DNA from 2 places in the Mesobacillus sp. QJM3NY_10 genome. Region 2 is predicted to be linked to the other one. Evidence: riboswitches for the same ligand, from Rfam matches in the RefSeq annotation. Region 2 holds a riboswitch; the other holds the start of a gene.
The links. Region 2 has a riboswitch for lysine ahead of AC0VX7_RS20730 (Na+/H+ antiporter NhaC family protein). Riboswitches for the same ligand answer to the same signal wherever they lie in the genome.
Positions count from the first base shown of each region.

Region 1 (7,556 bases), 1.4 Mb from region 2:
TGGAAACAGAAGACCAGTTAGGTGTATTGAAACAGCACCGCTGCAATGAAGCTCAAGGTTATCACTTCAGCAAACCCGTGCCAGGAGAAGAATTTCCTGGAATTAAAGTTCCTTCCTGATGCGGAGGAGCTTTTTTTATGCAAGTCAATTGGAAAAAATGAGCGAAATTTCCAGTTCGCTATAAAAAGGAGATTCTCGCTATATTAATTAGAAACTCGCTATAAACAAAAAAGTCGCTATAAAAAAGATTTTTTCGCTATAAAACTTGATTATTAGCTATAAAAATTTTCTCGGTAAAGTTGAACTTCGTATCTTAAAGCAAAGTAGCCAGCTCTTTCATGAGATTTCTTCCTGAATTGTAATTTTTAGGTTGGAACCTGAAACAATAGCAAGCAATCCCCGTCTAATTTTACAAGGGGGTTCGAAAAATGATGAAAAAATGGTGGTTAATAAGCGGTTTGTTGCTCGTTTCAATAGTAGCGGTGGCATTTTATTCTTTGCCCCAGTTCAAAGTCGTGAATGCGTGGGAAGAGCAGCATGTGGTCCTGCCGAATAAGTTGTGGAAGCTAGAGTTTTCCGAGAAAATCTCTGAAAAAAGTCTCGATGCTGATTTAATTTATGTGACGAATGACAAGGGAGAGAAGCTCGACACGAAGCTGGAGCTGGGTGACGACCGGAAAACCATCTACATCCATCCTCCGAAAACCGGTTATGACCTCAAAGTGAAGGAGTATACCGTTCATTTTAAAAAAGGGATTCAATCTGCGCTCGGCAGGGAGCTGAACTCTGAGCACAACTGGAAGTTCGTTGTAAAAGAAACGCTTCCGACGGTTGGCTCGCAGGAGAATTTGGCGAGCTACTTTGAGGAGATTATCGAGGAAGAGAAAGAGGCCCGGAACTGGTTTGGCGGATTGAAGGAGTCCTTCACGGCTGGCGAGGATAAAGCGTCGGAGGAGTCCATGTCTGCTGATAATTCTGGTGGCGGCGGGGATGTTTCCGAAACGAATGTCCAGGTGCAGGGTGTAGATGAAGCGGATATCGTCAAAACAGATGGAAAAAGCATTTTCCAGGCTGAACATGACAAGGTGCGAATCATCCAGGCAGTGCCAGGCGCACAGATGAAGGTTCTGTCGACAATCCGTTTTGATAGAAATTTTTCGCCTAATCAACTGTTCCTGCAAGACGATCAACTCGTGGTCATTGGACATCAATACAATGAAATTTACAAGCCATATGAAGAAGCTGCTAAGGATTCGCTGATTGCACCTTTGATGCAGATGACGACAATCATTGTTTATGATGTCAAAAATCCTGCTGAACCCAAACAGGTTCGTGAAGTCAAAGTGGAGGGTCACTATATCTCGGCAAGGAAGGTGGATAATCTTGTCTACCTGATCACGCAGCATTATCCGGATTACTGGCTACTGAAGGAGAACCGGAAGATTGATATCAGGCCGAAGTACTCTGACACCGCATATGATTCAAAGGAAAGAAGTATTGATTATGACGAAATTCATTATTTCCCAGAGTCACGCCAGCCGAACTATACATTGATTGCTGCGCTCGATCTCGACCAGCCGAAAAAGGAAGTGGCCATGACCACGTATTTGGGCAGCGGAAACCAGCTTTATATGTCCAAGGAAAATCTTTACCTGGCTGTCGAGAATTATGGTGATATGGAGCGGAAGGATCGAGGTGTGGTTGCTCCGGACACCGATGTCCATAAATTTGAGGTTAAGGGCCTGGATGTAAACTACCACAGCTCCGCAACCGTACCGGGAACCGTGCTGAACCAGTTCTCGATGGATGAGCATAATGGCTATTTCCGGGTGGTGACGACTAAAGGCTATGCGTGGGATGAACAACGCCATTCTAGTAACCATCTCTATATTTTGGATAAAAATTTAAAGGAAACAGGGAAAATTGAGGAGCTGGCGCGCGGGGAGAGAATCTATTCCGCAAGGTTCATGGGTGACCGAATCTATATGGTTACTTTTAAAGAAACAGATCCGCTGTTTGTGTTCGATGCAAGCGACCCAGCCAATCCTAAGGTGCTCGGCGAATTGAAAATCCCAGGCTTCAGCAATTATCTGCACCCATATGATGAAAACCATATCATCGGCTTCGGCCAGGATACGAAAATTGTCGCTGAAAAAGGAGCCTCGCAGCCGCGTATCCTGACAGATGGAGTTAAAATCTCCTTGTTCGATGTGAGCGACATGTCCAATCCGAAAGAGAAATTCACTGAGATCATTGGGGGTCGCGGCACTTACTCACCATTGAACCATGACCATAAAGCTTTGCTGTTCAATAAAGACAAAGACATCTTTGCCTTCCCGATTTCAGTTTACCGAAACAGTGAGAAGAATGAATACGAACAAATCTTTGAATATCAGGGGGCTTATGTTTACGATATTGACCCTGAAACTGGTATCCACCTTAATTCAAAAATAACCCATATCAACGGTGACATGCCGTATTACGAAGAATGGGAGCACCAAATTCAGCGCCTGCTCTATATCGGAGACACAATGTACGCCCTGTCCGCCGAAAAAATTACAAGTCATAAAATGGGCAGTTATGAAAAGGTTGGGGAGTTGGAGTTTTAAAAAAGAAGGCACTTCTGCACTTGAGCCCCGCAGAGGTGCCTTTTCGTTTTAGTTACTGCCGAGCCCTTCAGTATTCTGCAGCACGATTCTCCAACCATCGGGATCGGCAATCGTCACACCGGCATTTTTCCAATACGGATTTTCCGGCTCGACTTCCGGATAGCCCATATCATGCAGCCGCCCAGCGATTGCGTCTAGCGCTTCCTTGTCAGGAATGTAGAAGACTAATAGATTGTCTTCTGTGGGCGCGGGACAGGGACTGCCATTTTCATGCTGGGTAAACTCAAGGTGATAGCTCAAATCAGGCAGGCCAAGCATCACCCCGTCATAGCCATCATGTTTTTCAAATGAACCTACTACTTCAAGCCCTACACCATCACGATAAAATTCAACGACCTTTTCCAACTGATCCGTTGGCCGTGCAATCCTGAATTGGACAGCAGGCATTTTTTCAGACCAAGATTTCTTCATCTTCAGCACCTCGCTTCAATACTTTAGTTTTATAATATTGTAAAAAAACACATTTGAGGTCGGAGATAGGAATGAGAATTTCTCAGACTTTCGATGTAGTTTGTTATAATTAAGATGATATTAAATTAAGAGGTGTTTACATGACCCTTGGTCTTGTTTTAGTCATCATTATTCTCATTGGAGCACTGCTGGCAACATTGTTATTGTCCGGCAAGGGAGACGAGGAATATAGCAAAGCCACGAAAAAAAACACGACGAACCTGACAATGATTTATGTGGTGGTTATTTTGTTATCATTCATTGCCGTTGGGGTTTATATTAGGTGGTTTGTTTAGGAGTTTAAAAAAGGTCAGCCCTTCATAATCGGGCTGACCTTTTCGTTTATACAAACAGGCAAAGCAACAAAATAAATCCTAATCCTGCTACTGAAATAATCGTTTCAAGCAGTGTCCATGTTGCGAATGTTTCTTTCATGCTAAGACCAAAGTATTCTTTGAACATCCATTTCTATTATGAAATTCTTTTGGACTAAACCTAACGGAGGTTCATTGCTTTTTCAACTTCTATTACAAGTTCTGTTGGTTTCATTCCTAAAGCCACTGCAATTCTAAAAAGATCATCGAGTGTTAGATCATACTTAGCGCTTTCTATATCGCTGATAGATTGTAAACTTATACCGCTGTATAAAGCCAGGTCCTCTTGTGTCAATTGTTGTTCGGCTCGCAGTCTTTTAATGGTTTTTCCTAACTCATGAGTAATGTTCATGGAGTTATCCCCTTTTCTCATATTTTTCGCATAGTGCTAGCTGAATAAAAATCGTCACACTACCATTTTATGTTTTAGCTGATTTTATATATATTATTTACTTTTTATTCACTTTTTGCATGCTGTGAATCCAGCAAGAATTTATAAGGAATCGTGTACCTTCTTATTTTGTTCCCACTGATGCATTCTAAGAACTATCATAGCATCTCCTAGAAAAAGAAAAAATAAGAGATGATATTGAAAAAGTAATAGAATCAGCAAGCCATTTTTCGGATGAAAAGTAAACTCTTTCAAAAAGTAAAAGGGTTAAATTAAAATAGGGATAAAAGATTACGATCACATAAATAAAGGGAATGTGCCCTTAGGGAAGCAATCGTGGGGTTAAAGGTCACATAAAAGGACATAATGTTCCCTTAGAGAAGCAATCTTGGAGTTAAAGGTCACATAAAAGGAGATAATGTGCCCTTAGGAAAGCAATCGTGGGGTTAAAGGTCACATAAAAGGAGTTAATGTGCCCTTAGGGAAGCAATCGTGGGGTTAAAGGTCACATAAAAGGAGTTAATGTGCCCTTAGGGAAGAGATTGTGGGGTTAAAGGTCACATAAAAGAAGATAATGTGCCCTTAGGGAAGCAATCGTGAAGTTAAAGGTCACATAAAAGGGGATAATGTGCCCTTAGGGAAGCAATCGTGGAGTTAAAGGTCACATAAAAGGAGATAATGTGCCCTTAGGGAAGCAATCGTGGAGTTAAAGGTCACATAAAAGCCCGGAAGAAGGCGATACTTCTTCCGGGCTTTGTATTTTACTCATAATGAGTTGAAATCCACTCTCCTTTGACTAAGAGGTTTTTCTTTAAGACTCTTCTTATGGCTTTCTTGGGCAGAATCCCATATGTCCATTCAAAAATTGCTGATGTGGTTACTCTCCGATCCGGGAAGAGTAATTGAAAGCTTTTAACAGTGCGTAGCACCATAGAATCAACCGGTTCCCTGGAGTCACAATGATTGCATATAATCCGCTTTCGCTCGAAAACCTCCAAAAACTCCCCGCACTCTCCACAAATAACCCCTTTCCTCAACATACCAAAATCATAACCTGGTACTCTGCTATATGGTGATTTCGTAATATGCAATGACAATAGAGCCTCGGCCAGCTTGGTATGCTTGCTCGTTAATTTTGATGAGGTTCTGTTCATTTTATTCATAAAGCGGTTGAGTTGGTTTGGCAAAATAATGGGTGATTTTAATGGTGCTTGCAGTAGGGCAAATTCAGGGTTGATGAACACGAGGTGAGGTTCAAGTGGGGTGTAAAATCCCAGGCTCTTCAGCAGTTGTTTCAGGAGTGTTTCTGCTCTATTTAGTTGGTGTAGGGGGTTTTTGGTTTCTAACCCTGCGACTGTTTTAAATTTGTCACCATCCAGATAATAGTCCCCTTCAAGGTTTTTTACTTCAAAAAGGTGTAGGCGGTCCTGTGTAATCACGAGAGAATCGATTTGAAAAAGGGTGCCACTCACTTCGAGGAGCAGGTCGTTGATAATGAGACTCTCAACTCGGTAATTCGTAAACCATTTGTCAAACTGCACTTCACCTTCATACCCTTTTTCAAGCGTTCTCAGGTTTTGGGCATCTTTCTCTTCCAGTTCCATTCTGCGATTCAAAGCTTCCAATATCTCTAATTCTTCCGGTTTGGTTCTTTCTTTTACTATCATATTCCACTTCCTTTCTTTTTCATTTTAAAAGACTGTCAAATAAAAATCAGTGAACATTCTTGGACATTTATGATACTATTAAGCTAATTTCATATGATCTTATCAGGTCGGTGAGGTAGAGGAGCGAATAACAAAAGTAGTCCATCGGAGTATGACATCGTTGATGGTGGCTGAAAGGGTTGTTTGCCGAAGCGTAATCAGGGTCAAACTGATTACTGCTGGGATGCTTTCTGAACAAGGAGCAGACTGTCATGCGGGGTTTGTGCATGGAGAACTACTGATCGAAATGGAGGATAACGTATATTGTAAAAGCAATGATAGGTTATTTTCTGTCATTGCTTTTTTGCAGACAAAAGCCTTTCCATTATCCCCTTCTATCAAACTCCTAACGCACTCCCCAGGCATTCACAATTTTTATCTATCCAAAGGGGAGAATCTTCTTGAGAACCATCTATAAAAATGGAACGATCTATACATTCAATTCACGCAATCCAATTGTACAGGCTGTGGTCATCGAAAATGGCCGTTTTATCGATATGGGAACTACCGCGGATATGGTGCTGCAATGGGGCAGCAAGGCACAAACCATTGACCTGGAAGGGAAGACAGTTACGCCAGGCTTGATTGACAGCCATCTTCACCTGTCCATCATGGCGGATAGTTTTATCAATCTCGATTTTGTCGGAATCACGACCAAACATGAGATGCTGGCAAAAATTCAGGAAAAAGCCAGCCAGCTTGAGCCGGGCGAATGGATTGTCGGCAGCAGCTGGGATGAGAATCTTTTTACCGACGGAGGGATTCCGACGATAGCAGAGCTGGATTATGTGGCGCCAGCCAACCCGTTATTTTTAACAAGGACGTGCCTGCATGCGACCCTCGTCAACAGCAAGGCGCTCGAAGTGAGCGGCTATCATCAGTCGATATCGGTTCCGGAGGGCGGCACAATCGTACTCGATGAAATCACCAAGCAGCCGACGGGACTGTTCCTCGAGTCAGCGGCGAATCTGGTCAGACAGCACATTCCTGAACGCTCGTACGACGACTGGAAAAAAGCGATGAGACAGACGATGCATTTTGCCATGAGTAAAGGGCTGACGAGCGTGCATACGAATGATCCACTCTATCTTGGCGGACTTGAAAAAACGTGGGACCTATTCAATGAACTTTTAAATGGAGAGCAGCTCGGTTTGCGCAGCAATCTCCTAATCAACCATGAGTTTTTACCAAACCTAAAAGAAGCTGGAATGTACACTGGTTATGGCAATGATACCCTGCAAATCGGTGCGGTGAAAATTTTTGCCGATGGAGCATTTGGCCGGAGAACCGCGCTGTTGTCAGAACCATATAGCGATGCGCCAGGTCAGTATGGTGATGCGATGTATGACCAGGAGCATTTATATGAAATCGTGAAAGGTGCACGGGAACTGGACATGCCGATTGCAGTCCATACAATTGGCGACCAGGCACTGGAGAATGTTCTCGACGTGCTGGACAAGTTCCAGGCAGTGGCTTATCGAGACCGGCTAATCCATGCGCAGGTTTTACGAGAGGAATTGATCCCTAGACTAAAGTCGCCAAGCAGAATTGCCGATATCCAACCGCGCTTTATCGCAAGTGACTTCCCATGGGTTCAGGAGCGTCTCGGCGTAGAACGAATCAAGCTTTCTTACGCATGGAAAACCTTGATGGAAGCAGGTGTCATATGTGCCGGAGGCTCTGATTCTCCGGTTGAACCAGTCGATCCGATTTTGGGAATCCATGCGGCAGTAACAAGGAAAAAGCCGGGGGAAACTCACGCTGGCTACGTGCCGGAGCAGAAGCTGTCGATGGTCGATGCTTTCCGACTCTTCACCGAACTAGGAGCTTATCCAACAAACGAAGAGACGGTGAAAGGCACTATTGCACGGGGAAAATTAGCAGATCTGACCGTTTATTCCAAAAATCCATTTGAAATGACAGATGCAGATGAACTTTTATCGATGGAAATTGAAATGACGATCAT
Region 1 covers NZ_CM149675.1:728,972-736,527, forward strand. Annotated here, with positions in the region: gene AC0VX7_RS03675 (bifunctional diguanylate cyclase/phosphodiesterase) at 1-119, shown strand, start outside; gene AC0VX7_RS03680 (beta-propeller domain-containing protein) at 429-2,609, shown strand; gene AC0VX7_RS03685 (VOC family protein) at 2,658-3,080, opposite strand; gene AC0VX7_RS03690 (hypothetical protein) at 3,221-3,415, shown strand; partial or broken gene AC0VX7_RS03695 (GntT/GntP/DsdX family permease) at 3,462-3,584, opposite strand; gene AC0VX7_RS03700 (helix-turn-helix transcriptional regulator) at 3,615-3,866, opposite strand; gene AC0VX7_RS03705 (nuclease-related domain-containing protein) at 4,646-5,551, opposite strand; lysine riboswitch at 5,660-5,836, shown strand; gene AC0VX7_RS03710 (amidohydrolase) at 5,992-7,556, shown strand, end outside.
Region 1: another riboswitch for lysine. It lies ahead of AC0VX7_RS03710 (amidohydrolase); the one in region 2 lies ahead of AC0VX7_RS20730 (Na+/H+ antiporter NhaC family protein).

Region 2 (7,556 bases):
ACAGGAAATTACAGAAGGGTACTTCTTGGAAGGCAAAAGGCTGATGGCAGAAAGTGTTGCGTTACTTCCAGAGGATTTAAAGGCAGACCCATTGCAGCATTCTGAGCTATCCAAGATGCTCACTCAGGCGTTACGGGAATGGTGCAATGCCGATTGTGCGTTCATGAATGCCGGGATGATTCTTAATGGCCTGAAGCAGGGAAATGTAACAAAGCTCGACCTGCTCGAAATTTGTCCCCATCCAATCAATCCTTGTACGATCAGGATGTCAGGAGCAGAGCTAAAAGAAGTGCTCCTTCAGACCAGGGATGAAAAATGGCCCCATCTGCAGATAAAAGGTCTTGGCTTTCGCGGCACTGTCATGGGGGTCATGGAGTATGATGGAATCGAGTTTCAGCAAAAAGGGAACGTCACCCAGGTCCTTATTAATGGCAAGCTGATCGAGGCCAAGGAGCACTATACACTGGCGATTCCTGATATGTTTACGTTCGGCCGCTTTTTCCCAGAAATCCAGCGCGCTGAGGGAAAACGATACTGGCTACCTGAGTTCCTTCGCAATTTACTTGAGTGGAAGCTTGCGTCTTATTAAAAGGCAATTTTCGTAAAGAGTGTTGTTAAAATCCTAAAGCCGATTTTAACGTAATATAAGGGAATTTTGCCGGTCGATATTAAGTTTGCATTCTCTTTTCTCACAGAAGAGTCAACTTTACGAAGAAAAATAGGTAGTTAAATCTATTTATTAGTCAAATAGCAACAAAGTTTGAGAAAAGAGCTTATTAAAATAATCTCGCCTGCTTTAGTGGGCTGTTGTCGAGTTTAGTGAGTTGAAATTTTTCAACCAACTTTCACCAATATCAGATCAAAATATCACGCTTTTTGCCTCTCCTTCATAGAGTGTTATTGGGATTGAAGGAGGGAGTTGTGATCATGATCGACATGTCACCTATTGAAATAGAAGGCAGGACGTTCTTATGCATTTCTGTAAAACTGCCGAAGACAAACCTGCTTGTCGTTACAGGAGATAAAGGATACATTATGTGCGGAGCTCTGGATGTCGCACTTCTCAATGAAAAACTTAAGGGCAGGAAGGTTATTGCCGGCAGGGCGGTTGGCGTAAAAACAATCGAGGAATTGCTCGATGCCCCGCTGGAGTCCGTCACCTATGAAGCGGAAAACCTTGGTGCAACAAAAGGGATGATCGGCAAAGAAGCATTGCTGCTCATGAATTAAAAAGACAGCCTGTTTGGCTGTCTTTTTGCTTGTATAAAAAACTATTAACTTTTTACACTTAGATTAGTGTCCAGCTCCAGCACCTAGCCCCTCGAGTCGCTTGTCTAGTTTCGCCTCCTAGAAACTCCGAAACTTCAACTCCGCCGGCAGAAGCAAAAAGCGCTTCTTTGTCGGAGTCTCCAGTTTCTGCGTTTCTGGGCAGTCGGCTATACTTTTCGCTTTCGGTCCGCCTAATGAAGTTAAAGAACAACTTCACTAGTCGGCCCTCCAAGGCACACGATGTGCTAGACCCGCCAGCCACAGGATAAGGAAAGCTTCGAAGCGATTCATCGCACGACCGAAAGCGGTAGCTTTTGGGAGGACGTGGCGTTTTTAGGCGGGCAGCGCTTGTCGGGGCTGACCAAGGCGCTTGCGCTTTCTAGTTTGCATGTGAACATATTGTGGCAATTGTTAAGAATCAATGGAGCTATCCGATATATTAGTTGAACTGCTTTTTTCCCAACTTAAAAATGCAAAAGGCATCACCACTCTTATAATTATTGTGATAGAATATAAGAAAATATTGTCGTTTTATGTAAAATTTTCTTGTTTTCCTGGCTTTTTTTCGGAAGTTATCGCGGAAATTAGCCACCACCAACTAACAGATAAAGTGGGAATTGACATGAGACTCGTAGCCACCACTTCGGTAGAGGAAGGGGCTTTACTCGGAAAAGCCATCTATAATGACAAGGGCCAGGTTCTTTTAAACGTAGGCGCACGGCTCGAAGGCAAAATCCTTAGCCGACTAGAAGAGTTTGGTATTGACTATATTTATATAAAAGACCCTGATACAGACGATATCATTGTGAGAAACTCCATATCAGATGAATTGCGCGTCAATGCGATTATGACGATTGGGGATACATTCAAGCAAATTCAGCTGGATTCGAAGGTTTCACAAACCTTTGTACTGGAAAAATCAGCGAGGAAATTCAAGAAGCTGATCAGTGCTTTGCTTGATGAGCTTCAGAGGAGCAAAGAGCTGTTGAATTTGCTGTCCGATGTGTTTCTGCATGACCACTATATTTTTTCTCATTCATTGAATGTTACTTTATATGCCTTGGCTATTGGCATCGAAATGAAGCTGACTCCAAAAGAGCTTGAGCAGCTGGGGCTCGGTGCGATTTTACACGATGTTGGAAAAATGAAGGTTCCAGAAGAAATCCTATCAAAACCAGGCAAGCTGACTGTGGAAGAGTTCCAAGTCATTAAAGCCCACGCTGAGGATGGCTTTCAGATGCTCAGGAATATCCCGACCGTTCCGCTGATAGTGGCTCATTGTGCCTATCAGCATCACGAACGCTTGAATGGTGCAGGATATCCACGTGGATTGAAGGGTGACGAAATCCACTTATTCGGAAAGATACTTGGTGTGGCTGATGTGTTTGATGCCGTTACTTCTAATCGTGTATATCGGCCAGCGATGCTTCCGCATGAAGGCCTTGAAATCCTCTATTCGGGTTCAGGCAGCCTGTTTGATCCGAAGATAGTCGACGCCTTCCGAAGAGCAGTGGCGATATATCCGGTCGGCCTTACCGTTATGTTAAGCGATGGGCGAAAGGGAGTAGTGGCTGAGCAGAATCCTGGCTTGAGTGAGCGCCCTGTTGTCCGTATTCTCGAAGAAAACGGCCGTAAAGTAGAGCCATACCAGCTTGATTTGCAATCGAACCTATCCCTGATGATTGTCAGCTGTGATACGGTGATCAAATATGAGTACGCCGCTAATTATTAATTTTTCCAGATTGGTAATTTAGAATTGCAGGCATAAACTTTAAATACTTTTTAGGCTAGTTCCCCCCTTTGAAGCATACATATAGCTTTAGAGGGGGGATTTGTTTTGGCAAAATTCGGCCGGCGGCTGCCTCGAAAAGGGCCCTTGCCTTTCAGGTATGTATTCCTGCTGACATTCGTCTTTTTTTCCTTTTCAACAGCAGCAGGATTGTGGGTCATAGATAAAGGGCTCGAGCCCACATTGATGAAATACGCGGAATCCCAGACAAGAAAAATTGCCACGCTTGTAATCAATAAGGCGATCAATAAGAAGATTGCCAATGGGATGGATATTGATAAAGTAATTGAATTTGTTCCGGTGGATGGCGGAACGACTACTGTAGTGAAATTCAATACCGAAATCATCAACAGGGTAAAAGCTGAAACGACTAACATTGTGCAAATGAACCTGAAGGAAGCAGAAAGAGGGCATCTCACTTCACTCGAGATGCTGACAGATGTCGAGCTTGTCACCGATGAAGAGGACAGGGAAGCAGGAATCATATATTACGTTCCATTGGGCCAGGCCACCAATAATGCACTTCTTGGTAATATGGGCCCGAGAGTTCCTGTGAAATTCAATGCAATCGGGGATGTGACCTCAGATGTGGTCTGGGATACCGAGGAGCACGGAATCAACAATACGTTAATCAATGTTTCAGTAAGAGTCAAGGTCAACGTCCAAATTATTATACCGTTTGCGACTAAAATAGCCACTGTGCAGGAAAATATTCCGATTGGCAGCTTCTACTACCCTGGAAAAGTACCGCAATTTTATAATGGCGGCGGGGGTGTCGTACCACCTGCTATTCAGGTTCCAGGTACGCCTGGGCAATAAAAACAGTTGTCAAGTTAGCGATATTGTTATATTATAAAATCAATTGAATAATAAACCACATCATTCCGATGGGGTAGAGGCGCAGGATTCAAGAGTAAGCTGTGTGAGGATGACAACGTTGATCACAGCTAAAAGGGAATTTTGCCGAAGCAATAATCAGTGAGTCACATTTTTTATTGCTGGGGATACTTTGAACAAGAGTATCACTGTCATTATGGAGGTATATCCATAATGGGGAGCTACAGATCGTGATGGAGACACTAGTTGCTTATTAAGGGCAGCGATAGAATGTTCTCTATCGTTGCCCTTTTTTATTTATTTTTAAAAAGTAGCTACAACTCTTTTCATGTAAAAGTTTCCCCCTGTCAAAAACAAGGAGGAGAAAGAAAGAATGGAGAACACAATTTTTTCATTGCTGCCGCCATTAGTGGCAATCTTAATGGTAGTGATCACAAGGCGAGTGCTATTGTCTTTGGGGACAGGCATCATCGCAGCGGCTTTTTTGCTCGCTGAATTTAATATCGCAGAAACATTTGCAATTATGTGGGACGCGATCAAGGGGATTGTTGTCGCAGATGGCGAACTGAACACGTATAGCCTGTACATCATCCTATTTCTATTATTATTGGGTACAATCACAGCGTTCATTTCCATTTCAGGCGGAAGCCGTGCGTTTGGCGAATGGGCGATGAAGCGTGTGAAAACAAGAGTCGGAGCACAGCTTGTCGGCGCATTTTTAGGCGTTATTATTTTCATTGATGATTATTTCAATGCTTTGGCAGTCGGTCAAATTACACGCCCGATCACAGACCGACAAAAGGTTTCTCGTGCAAAGCTTGCTTACTTGATCGACTCTACTTCTGCACCTGTCTGTGTCATTTCCCCAATTTCGAGCTGGGGTGCTTACATTATTGCGTTGATTGGTACCATCCTCGCTGCTCATGGAGTTAGCGAATATACGGCATTTTCAGCGTTCATGCAAATGGCGCCAATGAACTTTTACGCACTTGCAGCGTTAGCGATGGTCTTTATCGTAGCTCTAAGAAATATCGAAATTGGACCTATGAAAAAGCATGAAGAACGTGCGATCACGGAAGGAATCGTCGTTCCACAGGACAAGCCTGTACCGGGCGAACTGAAGGATGACCTTCCTACAAGCACAAAAGGGACAGTTGGAGACCTTGTATGGCCGATTGTAGCCCTTGTCGCTGGAACTGTAGGCATGATGCTTTGGACTGGAGCAAGCGCTGTGGAAGGCAATGTTACCATCTTAGCGATTTTCGAAAACACAGATGTAACGAAGTCTCTTGTTACTGGCGGATTGCTTGGACTAGCTGTTGCACTGATTCTGTTTGTAAGGCAGGCAGTAGTGTTAAAAGGCGTCAATGCCAATGTTTTTGGCAAAGGAATTGTTGAGGGCATTAAGTCAATGCTCCCGGCTATTTATATCCTGTTCTTCGCATGGGTCATTGTTGATTTGATTGGAAGACTTGAAACTGGCAAGTATCTTGCTGGTATTGTTGAAAGCTCTAATATTAATATCTCATTCCTGCCGTTCCTGCTATTCCTCGTAGCTGGAATCATGGCTTTCTCAACAGGAACTTCATGGGGATCATTCGGCATCCTGCTTCCAATTGCCGGGGACATCGCTGCTGCAGCTGATATCAACCTTATGCTGCCAGCATTAGCAGCAGTATTGGCGGGCGCGGTTTTTGGTGACCACTGCTCACCAATATCCGATACTACGATCCTTTCATCAACAGGAGCTGGCTCACACCACTTAGACCATGTCATGACCCAGCTGCCATACGCTTTGATTTCCGCTGCGATAGCATCTGTCGGATTCCTGATCATTGGTTTCACTGGCAGCACTTTAGGAGCACTTGCGGCTGTGGCAATCTTGCTTGTTGCCTTTGCTTTCATTTTTGGAAGCAAGACAACCCAGGAAGAAGTGTTAAAAGAAAATCTTGCAGAATAATGTTAAGGCTGTCTGACTTTCAGACAGCTTTTTTCATATTTTGAAAAAAGTAGGAATAGAATCCTAATTAATAGGGAGTATTGGTATAGTTGGGAAAATTTTTTAGGAAAAATTTTATTATGACCAAAATAATATTTTGACAAGCAATTAAAAACTAGCTATACTATTCCTAGACTAAATAATCTGAAAATATAAAACTTTCTAATTATCAACATTTTCCAGGTGATTAGAAGGCGAGGGGGATTAAAAATGGAAAATCGTCCACAGTGGGGAACGAGGGCAGGATTCATTCTTGCCGCAGTAGGATCGGCAGTCGGGTTGGGAAATATTTGGCGCTTCCCGGGAGTAGCATATGAGAATGGCGGAGGAGCATTCTTCTTCCCATACCTATTCGCACTCTTGACAGCAGGTATTCCAATTTTGATTTTGGAATTCACGATCGGTCATAAGTACCGCGGGTCTGCACCATTAAGTTACTTTAAAATGCGTAAAGGTGCTGAGTGGATTGGCTGGTGGCAGCTTGCCGTATCCTTTGTCATTTCGACTTATTATGCAGTAATCATTGCATGGGCAATGTCTTACGCTTATTTTTCACTAAGCAAGCAGTGGGGAGATGACCCGCTATCATTCCTTGTAGGTGATTATTTAAAGGTAGTTGACGCTGGTCAAGTTGGAAGTATCGTACCAGGTGTATTCCTTCCATTGGTCATTGTTTGGGTCATCACTCTTGGTATTTTGTTCAAGGGAGTCAAGAAAGGTATTGAAGTTGCGAACAAGATTTTTATTCCGGCACTTGTTATTTTATTCTTTGTAATCGTTGTTCGCGCATTGACTCTTGATGGAGCGATTGATGGTGTCAATGCATTCTTCAAGCCAGACTGGAGCCAAATCCTGAATGGTAAAGTATGGGTGGCGGCTTATGGACAGATTTTCTTCAGTTTATCCATTGCTTTTGCCATCATGATCACTTACTCAAGTTATCTTCCTAAGAAATCTGATATTACAAACAATGCATTCATTACAGCATTTGCTAACTCTTCCTTTGAGTTGCTGGCTGGTATCGGGGTATTTGCAGCATTGGGCTTCATGGCAATGCAGCAAGGTGCTCCAATTGACGAAGTAGTAAGCAAAGGTGTCATCCTTGCATTTGCGGTATTCCCGCAGATCATTAATGAATTGCCTGCCTTCAGCGCAGCATTCGGAGTATTGTTCTTTGTCAGTTTGACACTGGCGGGACTGTCTTCACTAATTTCAATCGTTGAGACTTATGTTGCAGGTGTGCAGGATAAATTCAATGTTTCCCGTACAAAAGCTGTTGCAATCGGCGGCGGTCTATCAGCTTTGATTTCTGTCCTGTTTGCAACTCAGGGTGGTTTGAACTTCCTTGACTCAGCGGATGCTTTCATCAATAACTATGGTGTTGCTCTTGCAGGGCTAGTAGAAGTTGTCTTTATCGTTTGGGTAGCGAAGGAACTGAACAACCTCCGCAGCCATGCTGATGCCATCTCAGATATTCGCCTTGGAAGCTGGTGGGTCATTTCTTTGAAATATATCACTCCAATCGTTTTGGGTATCATGATGGTTATGAATATCATGACAGATATTAAAACAAGCTACGGCGGCTACCCAGTGATGTTTAACGTTTACTCTGGATGGCTAGTGGCAATCGGTGCGATCGTTGCTGGATTTGTTTTCGCTAAA
Region 2 covers NZ_CM149675.1:4,092,422-4,099,977, reverse strand. Annotated here, with positions in the region: gene AC0VX7_RS20750 (bifunctional metallophosphatase/5'-nucleotidase) at 1-589, shown strand, start outside; gene AC0VX7_RS20745 (YunC family protein) at 928-1,230, shown strand; gene AC0VX7_RS20740 (HD-GYP domain-containing protein) at 1,892-3,001, shown strand; gene yunB (sporulation protein YunB) at 3,107-3,877, shown strand; lysine riboswitch at 3,944-4,127, shown strand; gene AC0VX7_RS20730 (Na+/H+ antiporter NhaC family protein) at 4,269-5,855, shown strand; gene AC0VX7_RS20725 (sodium-dependent transporter) at 6,105-7,556, shown strand, end outside.